Regions from separate parts of the Nonomuraea sp. NPDC005730 genome, predicted to be linked through region 3. Evidence: predicted binding sites of a transcription regulator. Region 3 holds the regulator's gene; each other region holds the start of a gene.
What was found. The regulator HrcA, encoded in region 3, represses chaperone genes, less so after heat shock. The targets are predictions, from matches to a motif close to TTGGCACTCTCNNNNNGAGAGTGCCAA.

Region 1 (7,095 bases), on a different contig from region 3:
CGACAGCCCACATCGCCGAGACCAGGAACGGACCACGGACAGCCAACGGCCCCCACCGGACGCACAGGGAACGGGCCGTCAAGGACCGACGGCCCGCACCAGCAAAGCCAGGAACGAGCCGAGGAAGGCCGACAGCCCACATCGCTGAGGCCAGGAACGAACCGAGGAAAACCAACGGCCCCACTGAAGGGGCCGGGACGGGCCATCAAGAGCCGACAGCCCCCACCAGCGAAGCCAGGAACAGACCGCGGAAGACCAACGCCCACCACCGAAGAAGCCGGGACGGGCCATCAGGAACCGACAACGCCCACCAGCGAGGCCAGGAACGGGCCGCGGAAAGCCAACAGCCCGTACCAGCGAAGGCCGGGAACGGGCTGCGGAGGCCGACGGCCCCCACCGGACGCTCCGGAGACGGGCCGCGGAAAGCCGACGGCCCGCGCCGGAGGGAACCGGTGCGGGCCGTACGGGCGCGGGGGAAACAGGCGGGTCAGTGGCCGTGACCGTGGCCGTGGCCCTGGCCGGCGGCCGGAGCCTCCTCCTCGGGCTTGTCCACCACGAGCGCCTCGGTCGTCAGGAGCATGCCCGCGATCGAAGCCGCGTTCTGCACCGCGGACCGGGTCACCTTGACGGGGTCGATGACACCCTGGGCGATCAGGTCGACGTACTCGCCGGTGGCGGCGTTGAAGCCCTGGCCGGCGGGCAGCTCGGCGACCTTGTGGGTCACCACGTAGCCCTCCAGGCCGGCGTTCTCGGCGATCCAGCGGGCCGGCTCGACCAGCGCGCGGCGCACGACGCCGACACCGGTGGCCTCGTCGCCGGTCAGGCCGAGGTCGTCGAGCTCCTTGCCCACGTGGATGAGGGCCGAGCCACCGCCGGAGACGATGCCCTCCTCGATCGCGGCGCGGGTCGCGGAGATCGCGTCCTCGAGGCGGTGCTTCTTCTCCTTCAGCTCCACCTCGGTGGCGGCGCCGACACGCAGCACGCACACACCGCCGGCGAGCTTGGCCAGACGCTCCTGCAGCTTCTCGCGGTCCCAGTCGGAGTCGGACTGCTCGATGGCAATCTTGATCTCCTTGACGCGGTCCTCGATCGCCTGCTGGTCGCCGGCGCCGTCGACGATGGTCGTGGCGTCCTTGGTGACGACGACGCGGCGGGCGGTGCCGAGCACCTCGAGGCCGACGTGCTCCAGCTTGAGGCCGACCTCTTCGCTGACGACCTGGCCGCCGGTGAGGATCGCCATGTCCTGGAGCATCGCCTTGCGGCGGTCACCGAAGCCCGGGGCCTTGACGGCCACGGAGGTGAAGGTGCCGCGGATCTTGTTGGTGACCAGGACGGCCAGGGCCTCGCCCTCGACGTCCTCGGCGACCACGAGCAGCGGCTTCTTGGTCTGGGCGATCTTCTCCAGCAGCGGCAGGAAGTCGGCGATGGAGGAGATCTTGCCCTGGGTGAGCAGGATGTACGCGTCCTCCAGGACGGACTCCATGCGCTCGGGGTCGGTCACCATGTAGGCCGACAGGTAACCCTTGTCGAACTGCATGCCCTCGGTGAACTCGAGCTCCATGCCCATGGCGTTGGACTCTTCGACGGTGAGGACACCGTCCTTGCCCACCTTGTCGAACGCCTCGGCGATCAGCTCGCCGATCTTGGCGTCCTGGGCGGAGATGGTGGCGACGTTGGCGATCTCCTTCTTGTCGCCCACCTCGCGCGCGCTGGCCAGCAGCCGGTCGCTGATCTCCTTGGCGGCCTTGTCGATGCCACGTTTGAGCGACAGCGGCGAGGCGCCGGCGGCCACGTTGCGCAGGCCCTCGCGGACCATCGCCTGGGCCAGCACGGTGGCGGTGGTGGTGCCGTCGCCCGCGATGTCGTTGGTCTTGGTGGCAACTTCCTTGGCGAGCTGGGCGCCGAGGTTCTCGTAGCGCTCCTCCAGCTCGATCTCACGAGCGATGGTCACACCGTCGTTCGTGATCGTCGGCGCACCGAACTTCTTGTCGATGACGACGTTACGGCCACGCGGGCCGAGGGTTACCTTCACGGCGTCCGCGAGGGCGTTGACACCGCGCTCAAGCGCGCGACGGGCGTCCTCGTCGAACTGCAGGATCTTCGCCATGCTGAAAGTCCTCTCCTGGCGTCGAAAGCCCCGGGCCCTCAAGAGCGCCCGGGGCTCGACACAACCGACTTACTTCTCGATGATCGCGAGAACGTCGCGGGCGGAGAGCACGAGGTACTCCTCGCCGCCGTACTTGACCTCGGTGCCGCCGTACTTGCTGTAGAGGACGACATCGCCCTCGGAGACGTCGAGCGGAATACGCTTGTCGCCGTCCTCATCCCAGTTGCCGGGGCCCACCGCGAGGACCTTGCCCTCCTGCGGCTTCTCCTTGGCGGTGTCCGGGATGACCAGACCGGAAGCGGTGGTCTGCTCTGCCTCAAGCGGCTGAACCACGATGCGGTCGCCGAGCGGCTTAACGGGAACCTTGGTGGCGGTCGTCACGATCGGACCTCCCCTTCAGATTTGAATGATCTAGAAGAGGCGACCAGCGGGGCCTGCCGTCGCGGGTGTCAGACCTGCCTCGTCGCACGTTGGCACTCTCAAGGTGAGAGTGCCAACAGGAAACATATGCAAGAGGGCCTTGACAGTCAACACGAACGCGTCTGCTCAGAGCGATCAGACGTAGGAGCCCTCGGTCAGATCGGCGACGACACCGGGCCGGGAGGGGTTCCAACCGAGCTCGGCGCGCGTGCGTGTCGCGCTGATGCGCTGGCCGAGCGCCAGGGCCTCGGCGAAGCCCGCCCCCAGCACCTGCGCCGCCTCGGCCAGCGGCCAGGGCTCTGCCTGCGGCTTGACGCCCGCGGACCGGGCCGCCGCCTCGGCCACCTCGGCGACCGGCACGGCCTCCTCGCTGATGCCGTGGTAGACGCGGGCGCCGCCCCTCTCCAGGACGGCCACGACGAGCTCGGCCAGGTCGTCGACGTGCACGAACGTCCAGGTGTGCGGCTCGCCGCCGGCGGTGACGTACACGCCGGCGCCGCGCTCGGCGGCCTGCGCGCGCATCAGGGCGGGGATGCCGCCGCCGCGCCCGTGGACGACGCCGGGCCGGATCACCGAGCCGCCGCCGTCGATGACCAGCTGCTCGATCTCGTGCCGGTACGCCACGAGCGGAATCGGGTCGGCCGGGCTGTCCTCGTGCCCGTCGGCCGTGGCGCCCAGCACCCACACGCCGCTGGTGAAGACCACCTTCCGGCCCGACGCGGCGAGCACGCCGATCGCGGCGAGGTCGGCCTCCTTGTCGCCGCCGAGCTGGGCGGCGACCACGATCGCGTCGATGTCCGGGGTGATCGCGGCGGCCAGCCCCGCGACGTCGGCCAGGTCTCCGTGACGCTCGTCGGCCACGCCCGGCACGCGCCGGGACCCGTCGGCGGCGGGCCGCACCAGGACGGCCACCTCGTGCCCCTGCTCGGCCAGCCGCTCGACCACCGCGCCGCCGATGTACCCCGTCGCGCCCAGCACCAGCACCTTCATGATGATCCTACCTCGAAAATTTCTACGTTGAACATTTCGACGTTGAGGACAGTACCGCACGATCCAGAACATTTCAACGTCGAAGCTTTGGTAGGGTGAGCCCCGTGGATGACGCGGTGGACGTGATTCTCGGACAGTGGGCGCGGACACGGCCCGACGTCGACGTGTCCCCGATGGGCGTGATCGGCCGGGTCTCGCGCGCCTCGCGCCTGCTGGAGCGCGGGGTCAAGGACTTCCTGGCCGAGCACGGGCTGGAGGCGTGGGAGTTCGACATGCTGGCCACGCTGCTGCGCAGCGGCGCCGACGCCACCATGTGCATGAAGGACCTGTCCACCTCGGCCATGGTCAGCCCTGGGGCGCTCACCAACCGGATGGACCACCTGGTCCGGCGAGGCCTGGTCCACCGCTGGCCGGCGCCGCACAACCGGCGCATGACGCTGGTCGCCCTCACCGACGAGGGCAGGAGGGTCGCCGACGAGATGCTCGTCCTGCACGCCGCCAACGAGGAGCGGCTGCTCGCCGGGCTGTCCGAGGCCGAGCGCGAGGCCCTGGCCGGGCTGCTGCGCGGCCTGCTGGTGTCCCTGGGCGACACCTCCCTGTGAGCGATCCCGAATCGCGAGCGGTCCCGAATCGCGAGTGGCCCCCGGTTGTGAGCGGCCCCCATTCGTGAGCGATCCTGAGTTGTGAGCGGAGTGCGTACATGGATCTCGACGCCTTCGGCGAGCTGCTGACCCCGCGCGGGCAGCGGGCGCTCGCCGAGGCCGCGGAGCTGGCCGGGACCGATCCGGTCGCGGCGGCGACCAGGCTGCGCCGCACCTACGACGCGGCGCTCACCTCCGCCGCGCTCACGCAGGCGGCGCTGCGCCAGCGCGCCGCGGCGAAGTTCGGCGCGGACGCCGCGGTCATGTACTTCACCCCGCACGGCCTGGAGCAGTCCACCCGCCGGGAGGTCGCCGACCACCGCGCCCGGCGCATGGGCGGCGGGCGGGTGATCGACGCCTGCTGCGGCGTCGGCGGCGACCTCCTCGCGCTGGCCCGCGCCGGCTGCGCCGTCGACGCCGTCGATCTCGACCCGCTGACCGTCGCCGTGGCGAGCGCCAACGCCGACGCGCTCGGGCTGGCCGACCGGGTGCGGGTGCGCGTGGGCGACGCGGCGGGGGTCCGGCCCGAGGAGTACGACGCGCTGTTCGCCGACCCGGCCCGGCGCAGCGGCAAGGGCCGTACGTTCGACCCCATGGCCTACTCGCCGCCCTGGCCGGTCGTGCTCGACCTGGTCGCACGGGCGCCGCGGGCCTGCCTGAAGGTCGCCCCCGGCATCCCGTACGAGTTCATCCCCGAGGGCGCGGAGGCCGAATGGGTCTCCTACAAGGGCGAGGTCAAAGAAGCCACCCTCTGGACCGGCCCCCACACCGGCCCCGCCCGGCGCGCCACCCTGCTGCCCGCCGGCCACACCCTGGCCGCCACCGGGGCCCAGGCCGCCGTCGGCCCGGTGGGCCGCTACGTCTACGAGCCCGACGGCGCCGCGATCCGGGCGCACCTCGTGGGCGAGGTGGCCGAGATGATCGGCGGACGCCTGCCCGACCCCATGATCGCCTACATCACCGCCGACGAGCCCAGGCACACCCCCTGGGCCTCCGGGTACGAGGTGGACGAGGTCATGCCGTTCTCGCTGAAAAAGCTCCGCGCGGCTCTCCGTGAACGACGGATCGGGAATGTCACCATCAAGAAACGTGCGTCCGCGATCGACATCGAACGCCTGCGCGCCGATCTCCGGCTTTCCGGCGAGAACTCGGTCGTCATCATCCTGACCCGCATTCTCGATAAGCCTTCAGTTATCATCTGCAACCCCATCCCACCTGCCTGAACAATCCAAAGCGGTCATTCTTCCGCTAAATACGATCTTTCACTTCGACGCTGCCTGACCTTGATCGAAAGGCTAAGGTGGACGGGCGGGAGTTCTCCCCCTTATGCGGTAACCCGCGTACTCGCCTTTTCATCTGCAAACCGGACCTATCCCACCGCTGCGCGGCAGACCGTCGGCGAGCGAAGGAGCCTTTCGGTGGACCATTCCAACCACACCACCCTTCTTCAGGCAGGCGGCCAGTCCGCCATCTCCGAGAGGATGCGAGACCTCCTCGCGCGCGCCGCCCAGGACCATGTCTACGAGCAGCGCACCCAGGGAGCCGTGCTCGACGAGATCCGCCAGCGTCTTGAAGGCATGGAGTGGCTGCTGCGCGAGGTACGCGAACGCGAGCTCGGCGGCCTGAGCGGCACCCTCGAGGCGGTGAGCGGGCGGCTCGACGACATCACCGCCAAGCCGCCGATGTGGGCGGAGGGCCTGGCCCAGCACGTCGAGGCCGTGCGCGACCACGTCGACGCCGTCGGGGAGAAGATCGGCCACGTCGACGCGCGGGTCGCGCCGGTGGCCGAGCTGCCGAGCCTGTGGGCGGACCTGGGCACCGTGGGCGAGGCCGTCGACGAGGCGCTCAACCGCCTGCAGTCGGTGCTCGACACCACCGACGGCATCACCCAGAACATGTCCGACTTCGCCGCCAAGCTGACGCAGCTCAACTCCAGCATGGAGGCCGCGGCCAGCCGTTTCACCCGGCTCGACAAGTCGGTGGCCGACCTGTCGGGCCGCGCCGAACGGGTCGAGAGCGTGGTCGGCGAGCTGGCCGAGAGCGTCGCGGCCACGTCGCAGCAGGTCGCCGTCAAGATCGACGCTGCCGAGCAGCGCCTGACCGGCCGGCTCGACGACACCGACCTGCACATCGCCGCCCGCCTCGACGAGGCCGACAAACGCCTGGCCGGCCGCCTCGACGAGACCGACGAGCGGCTGACCCAGCGCCTGAACGAGCGGCTCGACCGCGCCGACGAGCGCCTGGCCGCCAAGCTCGACGAGGGCGACCAGCGGCTCACGGTCCGGCTGGCCGACGTCGAGCAGCGGCTCACCGCCCGCCTCGACGAGGCCGACCAGCACCTCGCCGTCCAGCTCGGGGAGAGCGAACTGCGGCTCAGCGGGCGGCTCGACGGCGTCGACTCCCGGCTCGACCGGGTCGAGGGCCGGCTCATGGGGCTCGACACCCGGCTCACCGGGTTCGACGGCCGGCTGGAGTCGGCCGACGAGTGCCTGTCCGACATCGACACGAGGCTCGACGGCGTCGACGGCCGCATCAGCGGCGTCGACAAGCGCCTCACCTCGGTCGACGGCCAGCTCGGCGGCCTCGGCAAGCGCATGGGCACCATCGACGGCCACCTCGTCCGCCACGACGACCGCTTCGACGCCCTCGACGGCCGCCTGAGCGCGCTCGACGACCGCGCCTCGGCCACCGACCAGCGCCTGGCCGAGACCGCCGTGCGCAGCGAGGGCCGCTTCAACAAGCTCGACAACCAGATGGAGTCGATCGACGAGCGGCTGGTCGAGGCGGAGGAGCACCTGATCACCCGGTTCGACACCCTCGACGGCCAGTTCAGCGGGCTCGACAGCCGCTTCAACGGCCTCGACACGCACCTCAACGGCCTGGCCGCCCGCGCCGATCAGGCCGGCGAGCACCTGGAGTCGGTCGACGACCGCATCG
Region 2 (7,095 bases), on a different contig from region 3:
ACCTGACGGAGGGCGGGCACGGCCGCTTCTAGGATGACCTGAAGGAGCTGTCGACCTAGGAGGATGCCGTGCCCGCACCGCTGCCACATGAACACCTGCCCCCGGTCCCCGCGCTCGTGGTGGAGAGCGACGACATCCGCGACGGCGAGCGGCTGAACGACCTCCACGTCTTCGACGACTGGGGGATGACCGGCGGGAACGTCTCGCCCCAGCTGCGCTGGTCGGGCGCCCCCGAGGGCACCCGCGGCTACGCCGTCACCTGCCACGACCCCGACGCCCCCACCGGCAGCGGCTTCTGGCACTGGGTGCTGTTCGACCTGCCCGGCGACACCGCGGAGCTGCCCAGGGGCGCGGGCACCGGCCCCGACTTCAAGGGCCTGCCCGCCGGCGCTGCCCACGCCCGCAACGACTACGGCACCAAAGAGTACGGCGGCGCCGCTCCCCCGCCCGGCGCCCCCCACCGCTACGTCTTCACGGTGCACGCGCTGGGGGTCGACGAGCTGGGCGTCGGCAGCGACGCGAGCCCGGCGGTGGTCGGCTTCAACATCACCGCCAACACGCTGGCCCGCGGTCACATCGTCGCCCACTTCGGCGTCTGAGACCGGCACAACACCGCGGCGAAGGCGCCCCGTTCACGTACGGGGCGCCTTCGCCGTGGTGCCGCGTCGGGTTCGTACGCCCGGCGTCACCAGACGGGGTTCAGTCGCCCTGCACCAGTTCGTCCGAGAACGTGATGTCCCCGGGCGCGTTGGACGACAGGTCCTCGCTCTCGCCGGCCGTCTGACCCTCGAAGGCGTCCGAGGCGTCCTCGCGCTCGCCGGACATGTCGGCGCCTTCGTCCGAGGCGTCCTGACGCTCGCCCGACATGTCCGCGCCTTCGTCCGAGGCGTCCTGGCGCTCGCCCGACATGTCCGCGCCTTCGTCCGAGGCGTCCTGGCGCTCGCCGGACCTGTCGTCGGCCTCCTCCGACGACCTGTCCTCGCCTTCCTCCGACGACCTGTCCTCGCCCTCCTCCGACATCTCCCCGCGCTCGTCCGACGACGTCCACCTCGACGGCGAGGCGCAGTAGTCGCGGTCGTACAGTTCCAGGTAGCCCGCGCAGTAGGGCACGTCCACGTACTCCAGGGCCTCGTCCAGGTAGCCGTGGTCGTCTGCCTGGGCGGGCATCGTCATGGCGGCCGCGGCGGCCACCATGACGGCTCCGAGCCCGAGAACGCGCGCGGTGCGGGAATTCATGTAACTACTCCTTTGTGCGGTGAATCGTCACTTCGTTTCGTTACTGTCCGTAGTCAATAACTACTAAACGTGACGGGACCGGACACAACAAAAGGCGGCCGGATCCTTGGAGATCCGAACCGCCTTCTGATGCGTCAGCGACCAGGCGAGGCCTAGAAGTCCATGTCGCCGCCGCCGGGCATGCCGGCCGGAGCAGCAGGGGTCTTCTCGGGCTTCTCGGCGATGACGGCCTCGGTGGTGAGGAAGAGCGCCGCGATGGAAGCGGCGTTCTGCAGCGCGGAGCGCGTCACCTTGGCCGGGTCGATGATCCCGGAGTCGAACATGTTGACGTACTCGCCGGTAGCGGCGTTGAGGCCCTCGCCCGGGGTCAGGTTGCGCACCTTCTCCACGACGACGCCGCCCTCGAGGCCGGCGTTGACCGCGATCTGCTTGAGGGGCTCCTCAAGAGCCTTCTTCACGATCGCCGCGCCGGTGGCCTCGTCGCCGTTGAGCTCGAGCTTGTCGAACGCCTTGGCGCCGGCCTGCAGCAGCGCCACGCCACCGCCGGGGACGATGCCCTCCTCGACGGCCGCCTTGGCGTTGCGCACGGCGTCCTCGATGCGGTGCTTGCGCTCCTTGAGCTCGACCTCGGTCGCCGCACCGGCCTTGATGACCGCCACGCCACCGGCCAGCTTGGCCAGGCGCTCCTGCAGCTTCTCGCGGTCGTAGTCGGAGTCGGTGCGCTCGATCTCGGCGCGGATCTCGTTGACCCGGCCGGAGATCGCCTCGGCGTCACCGGCGCCGTCGACGATGGTGGTCTCGTCCTTGGTCACCACGACCTTGCGGGCGCGGCCGAGCAGGTCGAGGGTGGCGGTCTCGAGCTTGAGGCCGACCTCCTCGGCGATGACCTGACCGCCGGTCAGGATCGCGATGTCGCCCAGCATGGCCTTGCGGCGGTCGCCGAAGCCCGGGGCCTTGACGGCCACGGAGCGGAACAGGCCGCGGATCTTGTTGACCACCAGGGTCGCCAGGGCCTCGCCGTCGACGTCCTCGGCGATGATCAGCAGCGGCTTGCCGGACTGCACGACCTTGTCGAGCAGCGGCAGCAGGTCCTTGTTGGCCGAGACCTTGCTGTTGACGATCAGGATGTACGGGTCTTCGAGAACGGCCTCCATGCGGTCGGAGTCGGTCACGAAGTACATCGACGTCATGCCCTTGTCGAAGCGCATGCCCTCGGTGAGCTCCAGCTCGAGACCGAAGGTGTTGCTCTCCTCGACGGTGATGACGCCTTCCTTGCCGACCTTGTCCATCGCCTCGGCGATGAGCGAGCCGATCTCGGGGTCGGCGGCGGAGATGGAGGCGGTGGAAGCGATCTGCTCCTTGGTCTCCACATCCTTGGCCAGCTTGGAGAGCTCCTCGCTGACCCGCTCGACGGCGGCCTCGATGCCCTTCTTCAGGGCCATCGGGTTGGCGCCGGCGGCGACGTTGCGCAGACCTTCGCGCACCAGAGCCTGGGCGAGCACGGTGGCCGTGGTGGTGCCGTCGCCGGCGACGTCGTCAGTCTTCTTGGCGACTTCCTTGACCAGCTCGGCGCCGATCTTCTCCCACGGGTCCTCGAGCTCGATCTCCTTGGCGATGGAGACACCGTCGTTGGTGATCGTGGGAGCGCCCCACTTCTTCTCCAGCACGACGTTGCGCCCCTTGGGGCCCAAGGTCACCTTGACGGCGTCGGCGAGCTGGTTCATACCGCGCTCGAGACCGCGCCGGGCGTCCTCGTCAAACGCGATCATCTTGGCTGCCATAAGGCTAGACCTCCCAGATGCAGGGTGGCGTGTCCTGGATCGAGCCGACGCCCGCGACGGCATAGGCCTGCATCTCCGTTCGGCAGACCCCATCGTCTCGATCCGAGTTGTTGGCACTCTGCCACACAGAGTGCCAACGAACTGTTTAGCACTCTACCCTGCCGAGTGCAAGCCACGGGCACCCCACCCCAGCTCATCGGGCAGGTCATCGGGTGCGCCGGTTCGTACGGCGAGCCGCCCCAAAGGTGCGACCCGCCGTGCGAAGCCGACGGAGGAACAGTGACGAGCCGTACGGACTGCGCTGCCGCACGTCCCGCCTGGTGCATACCAGCGAGGGTGAATCAGACCGTGCGGACGGACTCCGCCTGCGGCCCCTTCTGGCCCTGCGTGATCTCGAACTCGACACGCTGTCCCTGTTCGAGAGAGCGGTACCCGTCCATCATGATCGCTGAGTAATGGACGAATACATCCTTACCACCGTCTACCGCGATGAAGCCGTAGCCCTTGTCCGCGTTGAACCACTTGACGGTGCCCTGCGCCACTTCCGACTCCTCTTACTGGGCTCGCAGATCTCGCCCATTCCTTCGCGAGACCCGTAATCGCATGACTTTTGGGAAAATCAGCCAGACGATCGCCCTCGACCATACCTGTGGCACGGGGTTTGGCAACAGAGTCAACCGACAAAACGCTAATTTCATCGAAGGCTGAGTCGTTCGAGGTTGAATTTGGTTCTAAAACAAGAAGGCGCCCACAAGGGGCGCCTTCAAGAGTGGGTGGTCCGGCGGTCAGCCGCCCGCGACGGCAGGGATGATGGAGATCTGAGCGCCTTCAGGGGCGGGAGTGTCCAGCCCCTCGACGAAACGGACATCCTCTTCGCCAACGTATACGTTGACAAAACGACGAATCTTGCCCGATTCATCCAGAATTCTCGCGCCGATCCCCGGGTAGTCGGAGTCGAGCTTGGCGAGAACGTCACGAAGAGTCGCCCCTTCGCCACTCACCTCGGCGTTACCCCCGGTGTAAGTGCGCAGAATGGTGGGAATCCGCACAGAAACGCTCATGGTTTTTGTTGCCTTTCCTGGATTGTCAGACAGTCGCGCGGAACGCGTCGAGAGAGGGCCGGATCACGGCGGTGGGCCGCGCGTCGTCGCTGATCGCGTCGAGCGTCTTGAGGCCGTCGCCGGTGTTCAGGACCACGGTCTCGGCCTCGGGGTCGAGCCTGCCCGTCTCGACGAGCTTCTTCAGCACGCCCACCGTGACGCCGCCCGCGGTCTCGGCGAAGATGCCCTCGGTGGAGGCCAGGAGCTTGATGGCGGCGACGATCTCGGGGTCGGTGACGTCCTCGACGCCCCCGCCCGTACGCCGGGCGATGTCCAGCACGTACGGCCCGTCGGCGGGGTTGCCGATGGCCAGCGACTTGGCGATCGTGTCCGGCTTGACCGGCTGGACCACGTCGTGCCCCGCCTTGTACGCCGTCGAGACCGGCGAGCACCCGGCCGCCTGGGCCCCGAACACCTTGTACGGGGTGTCCTCGACCAGCCCGAGCGTGATCAGCTCCTTGAACCCCTTGTCGATCTTCGTGAGCTGGGAGCCGGAGGCGATGGGGATGACGATCTGCTCGGGCAGCCGCCAGCCGAGCTGCTCGGCGATCTCGTACGCGAGCGTCTTGGACCCCTCGGCGTAGTAGGGCCGCAGGTTGACGTTGACGAACCCCCACTGCTCGCCCAGCGGGTCGCCGATCAGCTCGGAACAGAACCGGTTGACCTCGTCGTACGTGCCGTCGATGCCGATCAGCCGGCCGCCGAACACCCGGGCCATGGCGATCTTGGCCGCCTCGAGGTCGGCCGGGATGAACACGCACGCGTCGAGGCCGGCCCGCGCGGCGGCGGCGGTGACCGCGCCGGCGAGGTTGCCCGTGGAGGAGCAGGAGAGCGTGTGGAAACCGAAGTTCCTGGCCGCCTCGACGGCGATGGCGACCACCCGGTCCTTGAAGGAGTGGGTGGGGTTGCCCGAGTCGTCCTTCACGTGCAGGGACCGGATGCCGAGCGCCTTGCCGAGGTTGCCGGCCTTGACCAGCTTCGTCCAGCCCGGGTTCATGTTGGGCTTGCTCGCCACGTCGGCGGGGACGGGGAGCAGGGAGCGGTAGCGCCAGATGTTGGCGGGGCCGGACTCGATGTCCGCGCGGGTCACCTGGCCGAAGGAGTAGGCCGCTTCGAGCGGCCCGAAACACTCCAGGCAGGCGAAGCTGGGGCCCAGGGGGTAGCGCGTGCCGCACTCGCGGCAGGACAGAGCGACGGCAGGACCAAAGTCGAGCGACATGAAGCGAGGCCTTCCCTCATCTTCGCCCGCGGCCACCTTGACCGCGAACCGGAATTGGCACCTTGTCCCGGTCGGCCTCGCCAGGTCGCGAGCACAAGCCGGGAGGGTTGCCGGGGCTTCGCAGGGCCGGTCCCTCCACCCCTCTGGATGAGCAATATTCAGTTGTCGAAAAGGACTCTACCTTCTCAAGTGGCGGAAACAACCGCCCGTCTCACGATTTGAGAGGACACGTCTCACCGATAGTCCTCCCCGAGGACTCCCTGCACGTACTTGCGGGCCTGGTGGATGCGGGACTTGGCCGTGCCGAGCGGGATGTTGAGCTGCTCGGCCACCTCGCTGTAGTCGAGCTGGACGATGTCGCGCAGCACCAGCGCCTGGGCCAGGTCGGGCTTGTCGGCCTCCAGCGCCTCCATCGCGTCGAGCAGGTCGAGCCGCGAGCCGGCGATCACGCTGACCCGCCGCGCGTCCGGCTTCTGCATCGGCAGCTCCTCCGACGTCTGCTCGGCGGCCCTGCGCTTCAGCGAGCGGTACGTGGTGCGCGCGCAGTTGGCGGTCACGATGTGCAGCCAGGTGCTGAACCTGGCCCGCCCCTCGAACCGGCCGATGTTGCGCGCCACGGCCAGCAGAGTGTCCTGCGAGGCTTCTTCGGCGTCCTGGTGATAGGGCAGGATCCGAGCGCAGTGGCGCATCACGTCAGGCTCGATCCTGGCCAGGAGCTCGCCGAGCGCGCGATGGTCTCCGGCCGCGGCCGAGCGGGCGAGTTCCTCGGTTAGCTCATCTAGCGCCATAGCTGGGATCCTATGGGCGAAGGGAGCCCAAATGAACAGCGTTCTCGTGGCGTCCAACCGCGGGCCGGTCTCCTTCACCGTCGACGACGACGGTGAGCTGACCATGAAACGCGGTGGTGGCGGCCTCGTCTCGGGCCTGTCGGGGGTGGCCAAGGAGCACGGCGTGCTGTGGGTGTGCGCCGCGCTGTCCGACGGCGACCGCAGCGCCGTGCGCCTGGCCCCGGGGGGCCGGCTCGACCGCGGCGGCTACGACACGGGCGCCCTGCGGATGCTCGACATCCCCGCGGCCACCTTCCACCGCGCCTACAACGCCGTGGCCAACTCGACCCTCTGGTTCGTCAACCACCTGCTGTACGACATCCCCAACTCCCCCAGTTTCGGCACCAAGTTCCGGCGCGAGTGGGAGTCCTACCGCGACTACAACGGCGCGTTCGCGCTGGCGCTGGCCGAGGAGGCCGGGCACGGCGCGCGCGTGATGGTCCAGGACTACCACCTGACGCTCACCCCGGCGATGCTCCGCGCCGAGCGGCCCGACCTGCGCATCGCCCACTTCAGCCACACGCCGTGGGCGCCTCCCGAGTACTTCTCCCTGCTGCCCGACGCGGTGACCAGGGAGGTGCTCGACGGCATCCTGGGGGCCGACCACGCGGGCTTCCTCACCGCCCGGTGGGCGGCGGCGTTCATGGACTGCTGCGAGGCGCTGCTGGGCGCGCGGGTGGACCGCGCGGCCCGCACGGTCACCCACGAGGGCAGGACGACCCGCGTCGGCGTGCACAGCCTGGGCGTGGACGGCGCGGCGCTGTGGGCGCGGGCCTGCGAGCCCGACGTCGAGTCGCACATGGCCGCGCTGGCCGAGCAGGTGGCCGGCCGCCGGCTGGTCGTCCGCATCGACCGCACCGAGCTGTCCAAGAACATCGTGCGCGGGCTGCTGGCCTACCGGGAGTTCCTGGCCGCCCATCCGGAGTGGCACG
Region 3 (7,095 bases):
GACAGGATGTCGAGCGAGAGCACCTCGGCCGGACGGTCGGAGGTCATGCGCAGCATGGCGATGCTCCGCTCGACCGCGTCGGGCGTGAGCTCGCCCCCGCTGCGCAGCACCTCGACCAGCTCCTCGAACAGGCGCACGACCGCGCCGCTCTCGTCGGGGCTGCCGGTGACGGTGATCTCGTTGCCCCGCACGTGGATGTCGGCCCTGAAGGCGCCCTCGATGACGCGAAGCAGCTCGTCACGGGAGCCGAGGAGGCTGACCATCGGGTATTCGTCCGGAATCAGCACCTTGGCTTGAGTGCGCGAGGGAGGTGCCGTGCGTCGGGATTCATGTAGTTCGGACATGGGCAGGCCAGCGGCCTGATGCCTCCCGGTCTGTTCGGTGTTCTTCTCCGCCCATCGTATCCGGCACCAGGCTGATTGCTCGCGTCAATATCAGCCGGGCGGCCACGTGAGGTCACGCCCTCCGAGAACATGGGCGTGCACGTGGAAGACGGTCTGGCCGGCGCCGGGGCCGGTGTTGAAGACGACCCGGTAGCCCCCCTCGGCCACGCCGTCCTGGACGGCGACGGCGTGCGCGGCCTTGAGCACGTCGTCGGCGAGCCCGTCGTCGGCGGCCGCCAGGGACGCCGCGTCGGGGTAGTGCGCGCGCGGGATGACCAGCACGTGGGTCGGGGCCTGCGGATTGATGTCGCGGAACGCCAGCGCCCTGGCGTTCTCGTAGACGACGTCGGCCGGAATTTCCTTGGCCACGATTTTGCAGAAGAGGCAGTCGCTCACGGCAGTACCCTATCGAGAGCGACCGTTCGGCTGTCCGTTGCGAATCGGTAATCCGTGGTGTCGTGCGCCCGAAGATCCGCGCGGTTAGGGTTAGTGTGCGACACTTCAGAGCAAAAAAGATGATTCAGGGTCGGGCGAGCGCCACCTGGCGAGGAACACGACTGGGTAATGCACCCTAAGGAACCGGGGAAACCTTCAGAACCGGAAGAGAGTAAACCCTCTGGGAAGGCCGCGCGTCCCACTGATGTGACCACCGAAACCCTTCTGGCCGACAGGTCGATGGGGGCGGTGCCGGTCGGGTGGGATGCCGACATGGCCGTGACCGCGCTCTACAGCGCGCACTTCCGGTCATTGGTGCGTCTCGCGGTGTTGCTGGTGCGTGACATGGCAACCGCCGAGGAAGTCGTGCAGGACGCGTTCGTCGCCATTCACGGCGCCTGGCGCAGACTGCGCGATCCCGACAAGGCACTCGCTTACCTGCGTCAGTCTGTCGTCAACCGGTCCCGTTCCGTGCTGCGTCACCGCGCGGTCGTCGAGAAGTACGCACCCAAGGGCCTGCCGGACGCCCCGAGCGCCGAGAACGGCGCGATCGGCGAGCTGGAACGCTCCGCCGTCATCGAGGCGTTACGCGCCCTGCCGACCCGACAGAGAGAAGCACTGGTTCTGCGTTATTACGGAGATCTGTCCGAAGCTGAGATCGCCCACGCCATGGGCATCAGCAAGGGCGCGGTCAAGAGCCACACCGCCCGTGGAATGGCCGCGTTGCGGTCCGTCCTGGAGAAGATGTCATGACCCAGCCCCCCGACGAGTACGGCGACGTCCTGCGCCGTGCGCTCCGCGCGGAGGCGGACGCGGTCGTGCCCTCGCCGGAAGGTCTGCAGATCATCCGCGCCCGCATCGAGCGGCGCGGCCTCCGTAACCTGTTCTGGTGGCGTGCGGGCGCGGCGGCGGTCAGCGCCGTGCTGGTGGCGGGGACGATCGTGATGGTCGTTCCCGGGCTGCGCTCCCAGATCTTCGAGACGCCCGTCAAGGTGGTGGACAACTCGACCACCACCCCCGGCAACTCCTCGACCAGGCTGTCCACGCCGCCCAGGCCCGACAGTCACAGCGCCGAGCCGCCGCCCGCGGTGGTCGTGCCGCCGAGCCACAGCGAGACCCACCGGCCCTCGGAGGCGGCCAGGTCGACCAGGCAGCCCACGCCGTCGCCGACGCCGTCCTCGACGCCCTGCCCGAGCGGTGAGCCCGCCGGCGACCAGGAGTGCCCCGAGATCACCCCGACCCCCACGCCGACCCCGCCGGAGACGACCGACACGCCGACCTCGTGCCCCTCCGACGAGTGCCCGCCGGACGACACGCCCACCGGCCCGAGCGACCTGAGCAGCCCGCTGGTGGACGTGCCGCACACGACACCGTGAGAGCGCCCTGAGCCGGGCCTACCAGCGCCCGGTACGCGCGAGCAGCACGGCCGCCGCCGCCACCCCCGCCGTGGAGGTGCGCAGCACGGTGGGCCCGAGCAGCACGGGCACCGCCTCGGCCGCGGCGAACCTGCGCAGCTCCTCCTCCGAGACGCCGCCCTCGGGCCCCACGACGACGACGATGTCGCCGCCGGGCGGCAGCGCCACCTTCGACAGCGGCTCGGCGGCCTCCTCGTGCAGCACGAGCCCCAGCGCCGCGTCGGCCAGCAGCCCCTCGACCTGGGCGGTGGAGGCGAGCTCGGCCACCTCGGGCAGGTGGAACCGGCGCGCCTGCTTGCCGGCCTCGCGGGCCGTGGAACGCCACCGGCCCAGCGCCTTGGCGATCTTGTCGCCCTTCCACTGCGTGATGCTGCGCGAGGCGGCCCAGGGCACGATCACGTCGACCCCCACCTCGGTCATCATCTCGACGGCCAGCTCGCCCCTGTCGCCCTTGGGCAGCCCCTGGACGACCACCAGCCGCCGCGCGGGCGGCTCGACGGTGTAGCGGGCGAGCACGTCGAGCACGAGGCGGTCCTTGAACACCTCGCGCACCACGCACTCGGCGACGTCGCCCGCGCCGTTGGTCAGGTCGACCCGCTCGCCGGCGCGCAGGCGCCGCACGGAGGCCGCGTGCCGCCCCTCAGGGCCGTCGAGCGTCAGCTCGGCGCCGTCGAGGTCCTCGGCGAGGAACACGGGGACGGTCACGGGTGATCGTCACCTGCCGTTGAAGGCGTCACGCAGGCGGGAAAAAAAACCCTGCTGCCCCGGGGCGAACTTGCCCGGCGGCCGCTCCTCGCCGCGCAGCCTGGACAGCTCGCGCAGCAGGTCCTCCTGCGTCTGGTCGAGCTTGGTCGGGGTCTCGACGTTGACGTGGATGAGCAGGTCGCCCCTGCCGGACTCGTTGAGCCGCTGCACGCCGCGCCCGTACATGGTGATGACCTGGCCGGACTGGGTGCCGGGGCGCACGTCGAGCTCCTCGGAGCCGTCGAGCGTCTCGACGGCGAGGATCGTGCCGAGCGCGGCGGCCGTCATCGGGATCTGGACCGTGCAGTGGAGGTCGTCGCCGCGCCGCTCGAAGATCTCGTGCGCGCGCTCGACGATCTCCAGGAAGAGGTCTCCGGGCGGGCCGCCGCCGGGGCCGACCTCGCCCTCGCCGGCGAGCTGGATGTGGGTGCCGTCCTCGACGCCCGCGGGGATGCGGACCTTGATCGTACGGCGGGTGCGCACCCGGCCGTCGCCCGAGCACTCCTGGCAGGGGTGGCGGATGATGCTGCCGAAGCCGCCGCACTGGGGGCACGGCCGCGAGGTCATGACCTGGCCCAGGAACGAGCGGGTGACCTGGGAGATCTCGCCGCGCCCGTTGCACATGTCGCAGGCGTCGGGGTGGGTGCCGGGGGCCGCGCCGGCGCCGTGGCACACCTCGCACAGCACGGCGGTGTCCACGACCAGCTCGCGGGTGGTGCCGAACGCCGTCTCGCGCAGGTCGAGCTCGACCCTGATGGTGGCGTTGCGGCCCCTCCTGGCGCGCGAGCGCGGCCCGCGGGTGCCGCCCGCGGTGCCGAAGAAGGCGTCCATGATGTCGCTGAAGGGGAAACCCGCGCCGAAGCCGCCGGCGCCCGCGCCCGCACCCGCGCCGCCACCGAAGGGGTCGCCGCCCAGGTCGTACATCTGGCGCTTGTTCGGGTCGGACAGCACCTCGTAGGCCTGCGTGATCTCCTTGAACCGCTCCTGGGTCTCAGGATCGGGGTTCACGTCGGGGTGCAGCTCGCGGGCGAGGCGGCGGTAGGCCTTCTTGACCTCGTCCTGACTGGCGTCACGGCGCACCCCGAGGGTGGCGTAGTAGTCGCTGTTTGCCACTTATCGACCTCTTAAGATGCAGCCAGGATCTGGCTGACGTAGCGTGCCACCGCGCGTACGGCGCCCATCGTCACGGGGTAGTCCATCCTCGTGGGACCCAGCACGCCGAGCCGGGCCAGTTGGTTGTCGCCAGAACCGTATCCGGTTGCGACGATGGACGTGCCGCGAAGGTAGGGGTTTTCCGAGCCGATGCGCACGGTGAGCGCGGACGGGGTGTCTGTGGAAGTCTCGCCGAGCAACCGCATGAGCACGACCTGCTCCTCCAGCGCCTCCAGCACGTCGCGCAGGCCGGTGGCGAAGTCGGCGCCCGCGAGATTGGCCGCGCCGGCGAACACGATCTTCTCGTCATGGCGTTCGACGAGGGTTTCGAGCAGCACCGACAGGATCGTGGCCACGGCGGGCCGGTCCTCGGCGGGCAGCCGCTCGGGCAGGTCGGCGACCAGCTCGGGGACGTTGCCCAGCCCGCAGCCGTCGAGGCAGGAGTTGAGCACCGCGCGCAGATGGGCGATGCGGTCGTCCTCCACCACCTCGGGCAGCTCGATCACGCGCTGCTCGACGCGCCCGGTGTTGGTGATCAGCACGAGCATGACCCGCCGGTCGTGGAGCGGGACCAGCTCGACGTGCCTGACCGTGGAACGGGTCAGCGTCGGGTACTGCACGACCGCGACCTGCCTGGTGAGCTGCGCGAGCAGCCGCACGGTGCGGAAGACCACGTCGTCGAGGTCGACCGCGCCGGCGAGGAAGGTCTCGATCGCCCGCCGCTCGGCCCCCGACAGGGGCTTGACCTGCGAGAGCCGGTCGACGAACAGGCGGTAGCCCTTGTCCGTCGGCACGCGGCCCGCACTGGTGTGCGGCTGGGTGATGTAGCCCTCCTCCTCCAGAGCGGCCATGTCGTTCCTGACCGTTGCCGGGGAGACCTTGAGGTTGTGGCGCTCCGCGAGCGCCTTGGAGCCCACCGGTTCGTTGGTGGACACGTAGTCTTCGACAATGGCGCGGAGCACCGCAAGCTTCCGATCGTCGAGCACGTGCTCACCTCCTGCCTCTGCCTAACAGGGAAACGACAGGTCTAGCACTCCGTGTTCCCGAGTGCCAAGTGTACGGCTCTCGCCCACAAGGTGCGATAACACCAGGTCCCATCCTGTTGCTAGCGACTTACAAGCGACAGGCCTCACACTTGCCGCATGACCGACAATTCCCAGCCCCCGCAGTACGGACCGCCCCAGGGGCAGGGTCCCTACTACGGTCAGCCGAACCAGTACGGTCAGCAGCCGTACCAGCCCCAGCAGCACGGCCAGCCGCCCTACCAGCAACAACAGCCACCCGCCCAGTACGGCCCCCCGCCCCAGTACGGCCAGCAGAACCAGTACGCCCAGCCCGGCCAGTACGGCCAGCCCGACCAGTACGGCCCCCACAACCAGTACGGTCAGCAGCCGCAGTTCCCGGCCAGGATCGACGGCAAGGCGATCAAGCCGCGCCTGTGGTGGATCGCCCTCGTGTGGGCCGTCGCCGTCGTGCTGGGCGTCGTGGGCGTGGTCGTGTTCGCCGGTGGCGTGCTGAGCAGCGTCACGGACATGGCCCCGACGACCACGTTCGCGGCGGGCGAAAGCGTGAAGGTCGCGATCGACCCCGCCAAGCGCCCGGCCGTCTACATCGCCACCGACACGCGGGTCAACTACCAGTGCGAGATCTCCGGCGGCCCGGCCCAGGCCAGGCTGGTCAAGGTCTCCGGCACCCAGACGCTCAGCGCCGGCGGGACCACCTGGCAGGAGATCCTCGCCGTCAACGCCCCCGCCAAGGGCGACTACCAGCTGACCTGCGCCACGCAGGAGGAGTCGTCGGCCCGCTTCGGCGTGGGCCGTGACGTGCTCTCCGCGGCGGGCGGCGTGTTCGGCGGGGTCGCGGCGCTGTTCCTGTTCCCCGGCGCCGGCCTGCTCATCGGCATCATCGGCACCGTCGTCATCCTCGTACGGCGCAGCGGCGCGCGTAAGCGCCTTGCGGTCAGCGGGTGATTTGCTACGGTCCCCGTGTGTACGAGGGTGATGTGCTGGCGGGCAATTGGCGGCGGCCGGGCAAGGGCAAGATCCCGAAGGTGCCCGCCGAACTCGACCTGGTCGTGGAGGACGCCGACAGCGGCTTCTGCGGCGCCGTGGTGGCCTGCGACAAGGAGGCCGTCACCCTTGAGGACCGGTTCGGCAAACGCCGTCTGTTCCCGCTGGCGCCGGCCGCGTTCCTGCTGGAGGGCAGGGCCGTGACGCTGGTGCGCCCGGCGGCCGCGGCCCCGGCGGGGCCCAGGCGCAGCGCGTCCGGGTCCATCGCCGTGGAGGGGCTGCGGGCCCGGGTCGCCAAGGAGAGCCGGATCTACGTCGAGGGCGTGCACGACGCCGCGCTCGTGGAGAAGATCTGGGGCCACGACCTGCGCGTCGAGGGGGTCGTGGTCGAGTACCTGGAGGGCGTCGACGACCTGCCCGCCATCGTGGCCGAGTTCGCCCCCGAGCCGGGCCGCAGGCTGGGCGTGCTGGTCGACCATCTGGTGCCGGGGTCGAAGGAGAGCCGGATCGCGGCCCGGATCACCTCGCCGCACGTGCTCGTCGTGGGTCATCCGTACATCGACATCTGGCAGGCCGTCAAACCGTCCGTGCTGCGCATCCCGGGCTGGCCCGACGTGCCGCGCGGGGTGCCGTGGAAGGAGGGCGTGCTCGCCGCACTGGGCTGGCGCATGGAGCCAGCGGACGCCTGGCGGCGCATTCTGGGCGCCGTCTCGTCCTACACCGACCTGGAGCCGGAGCTGCTCGGCCGGGTCGAGGAACTGATCGACTTCGTTACGGAGGCATCATGAGCCAGGACCCGCCGCCCGACGACTCCACCCCCGACGTCCCGCCTTCCGACGTACCCCGTGACCAGGGCTCGGGCCCACAGCTCGGCTACGGCCAGCAGCCGGGCTCCCAGCCCGACTACGGACGGCAGCCGCCGAGCCAGCCCGGCCCCATGTCCTCGCCGCCCCGATA

Region 1: a site for HrcA is predicted at 2,578-2,604, ahead of groES (co-chaperone GroES). Genes of this name have one in related genera too.
Region 2: a site for HrcA is predicted at 3,128-3,154, ahead of groL (chaperonin GroEL). Genes of this name have one in related genera too.

Annotation. Positions count from the first base shown of each region.
Region 1 is NZ_JBEXYK010000005.1:292,467-299,561, forward strand. It holds gene groL (chaperonin GroEL) at 488-2,107, opposite strand; gene groES (co-chaperone GroES) at 2,177-2,491, opposite strand; gene ABZ444_RS10770 (NAD-dependent epimerase/dehydratase family protein) at 2,663-3,517, opposite strand; gene ABZ444_RS10775 (MarR family transcriptional regulator) at 3,622-4,119, shown strand; gene ABZ444_RS10780 (class I SAM-dependent methyltransferase) at 4,218-5,381, shown strand; gene ABZ444_RS10785 (hypothetical protein) at 5,577-7,095, shown strand, end outside.
Region 2 is NZ_JBEXYK010000018.1:32,360-39,454, reverse strand. It holds gene ABZ444_RS22255 (AAA family ATPase) at 1-6, shown strand, start outside; gene ABZ444_RS22250 (YbhB/YbcL family Raf kinase inhibitor-like protein) at 69-599, shown strand; gene ABZ444_RS22245 (hypothetical protein) at 700-1,236, opposite strand; gene groL (chaperonin GroEL) at 1,389-3,017, opposite strand; gene ABZ444_RS22235 (cold-shock protein) at 3,359-3,559, opposite strand; gene ABZ444_RS22230 (MoaD/ThiS family protein) at 3,803-4,078, opposite strand; gene thrC (threonine synthase) at 4,104-5,336, opposite strand; SAM riboswitch class I at 5,350-5,490, opposite strand; gene ABZ444_RS22220 (RNA polymerase sigma factor) at 5,570-6,124, opposite strand; gene ABZ444_RS22215 (trehalose-6-phosphate synthase) at 6,156-7,095, shown strand, end outside.
Region 3 is NZ_JBEXYK010000046.1:7,530-14,624, forward strand. It holds gene ABZ444_RS36100 (PhoH family protein) at 1-344, opposite strand, end outside; gene ABZ444_RS36105 (histidine triad nucleotide-binding protein) at 435-779, opposite strand; gene ABZ444_RS36110 (SigE family RNA polymerase sigma factor) at 1,059-1,571, shown strand; gene ABZ444_RS36115 (hypothetical protein) at 1,568-2,194, shown strand; gene ABZ444_RS36120 (16S rRNA (uracil(1498)-N(3))-methyltransferase) at 2,213-2,938, opposite strand; gene dnaJ (molecular chaperone DnaJ) at 2,948-4,090, opposite strand; gene hrcA (heat-inducible transcriptional repressor HrcA) at 4,102-5,115, opposite strand; gene ABZ444_RS36135 (DUF456 domain-containing protein) at 5,272-6,099, shown strand; gene ABZ444_RS36140 (DUF3097 domain-containing protein) at 6,117-6,926, shown strand; gene ABZ444_RS36145 (DUF4870 domain-containing protein) at 6,923-7,095, shown strand, end outside.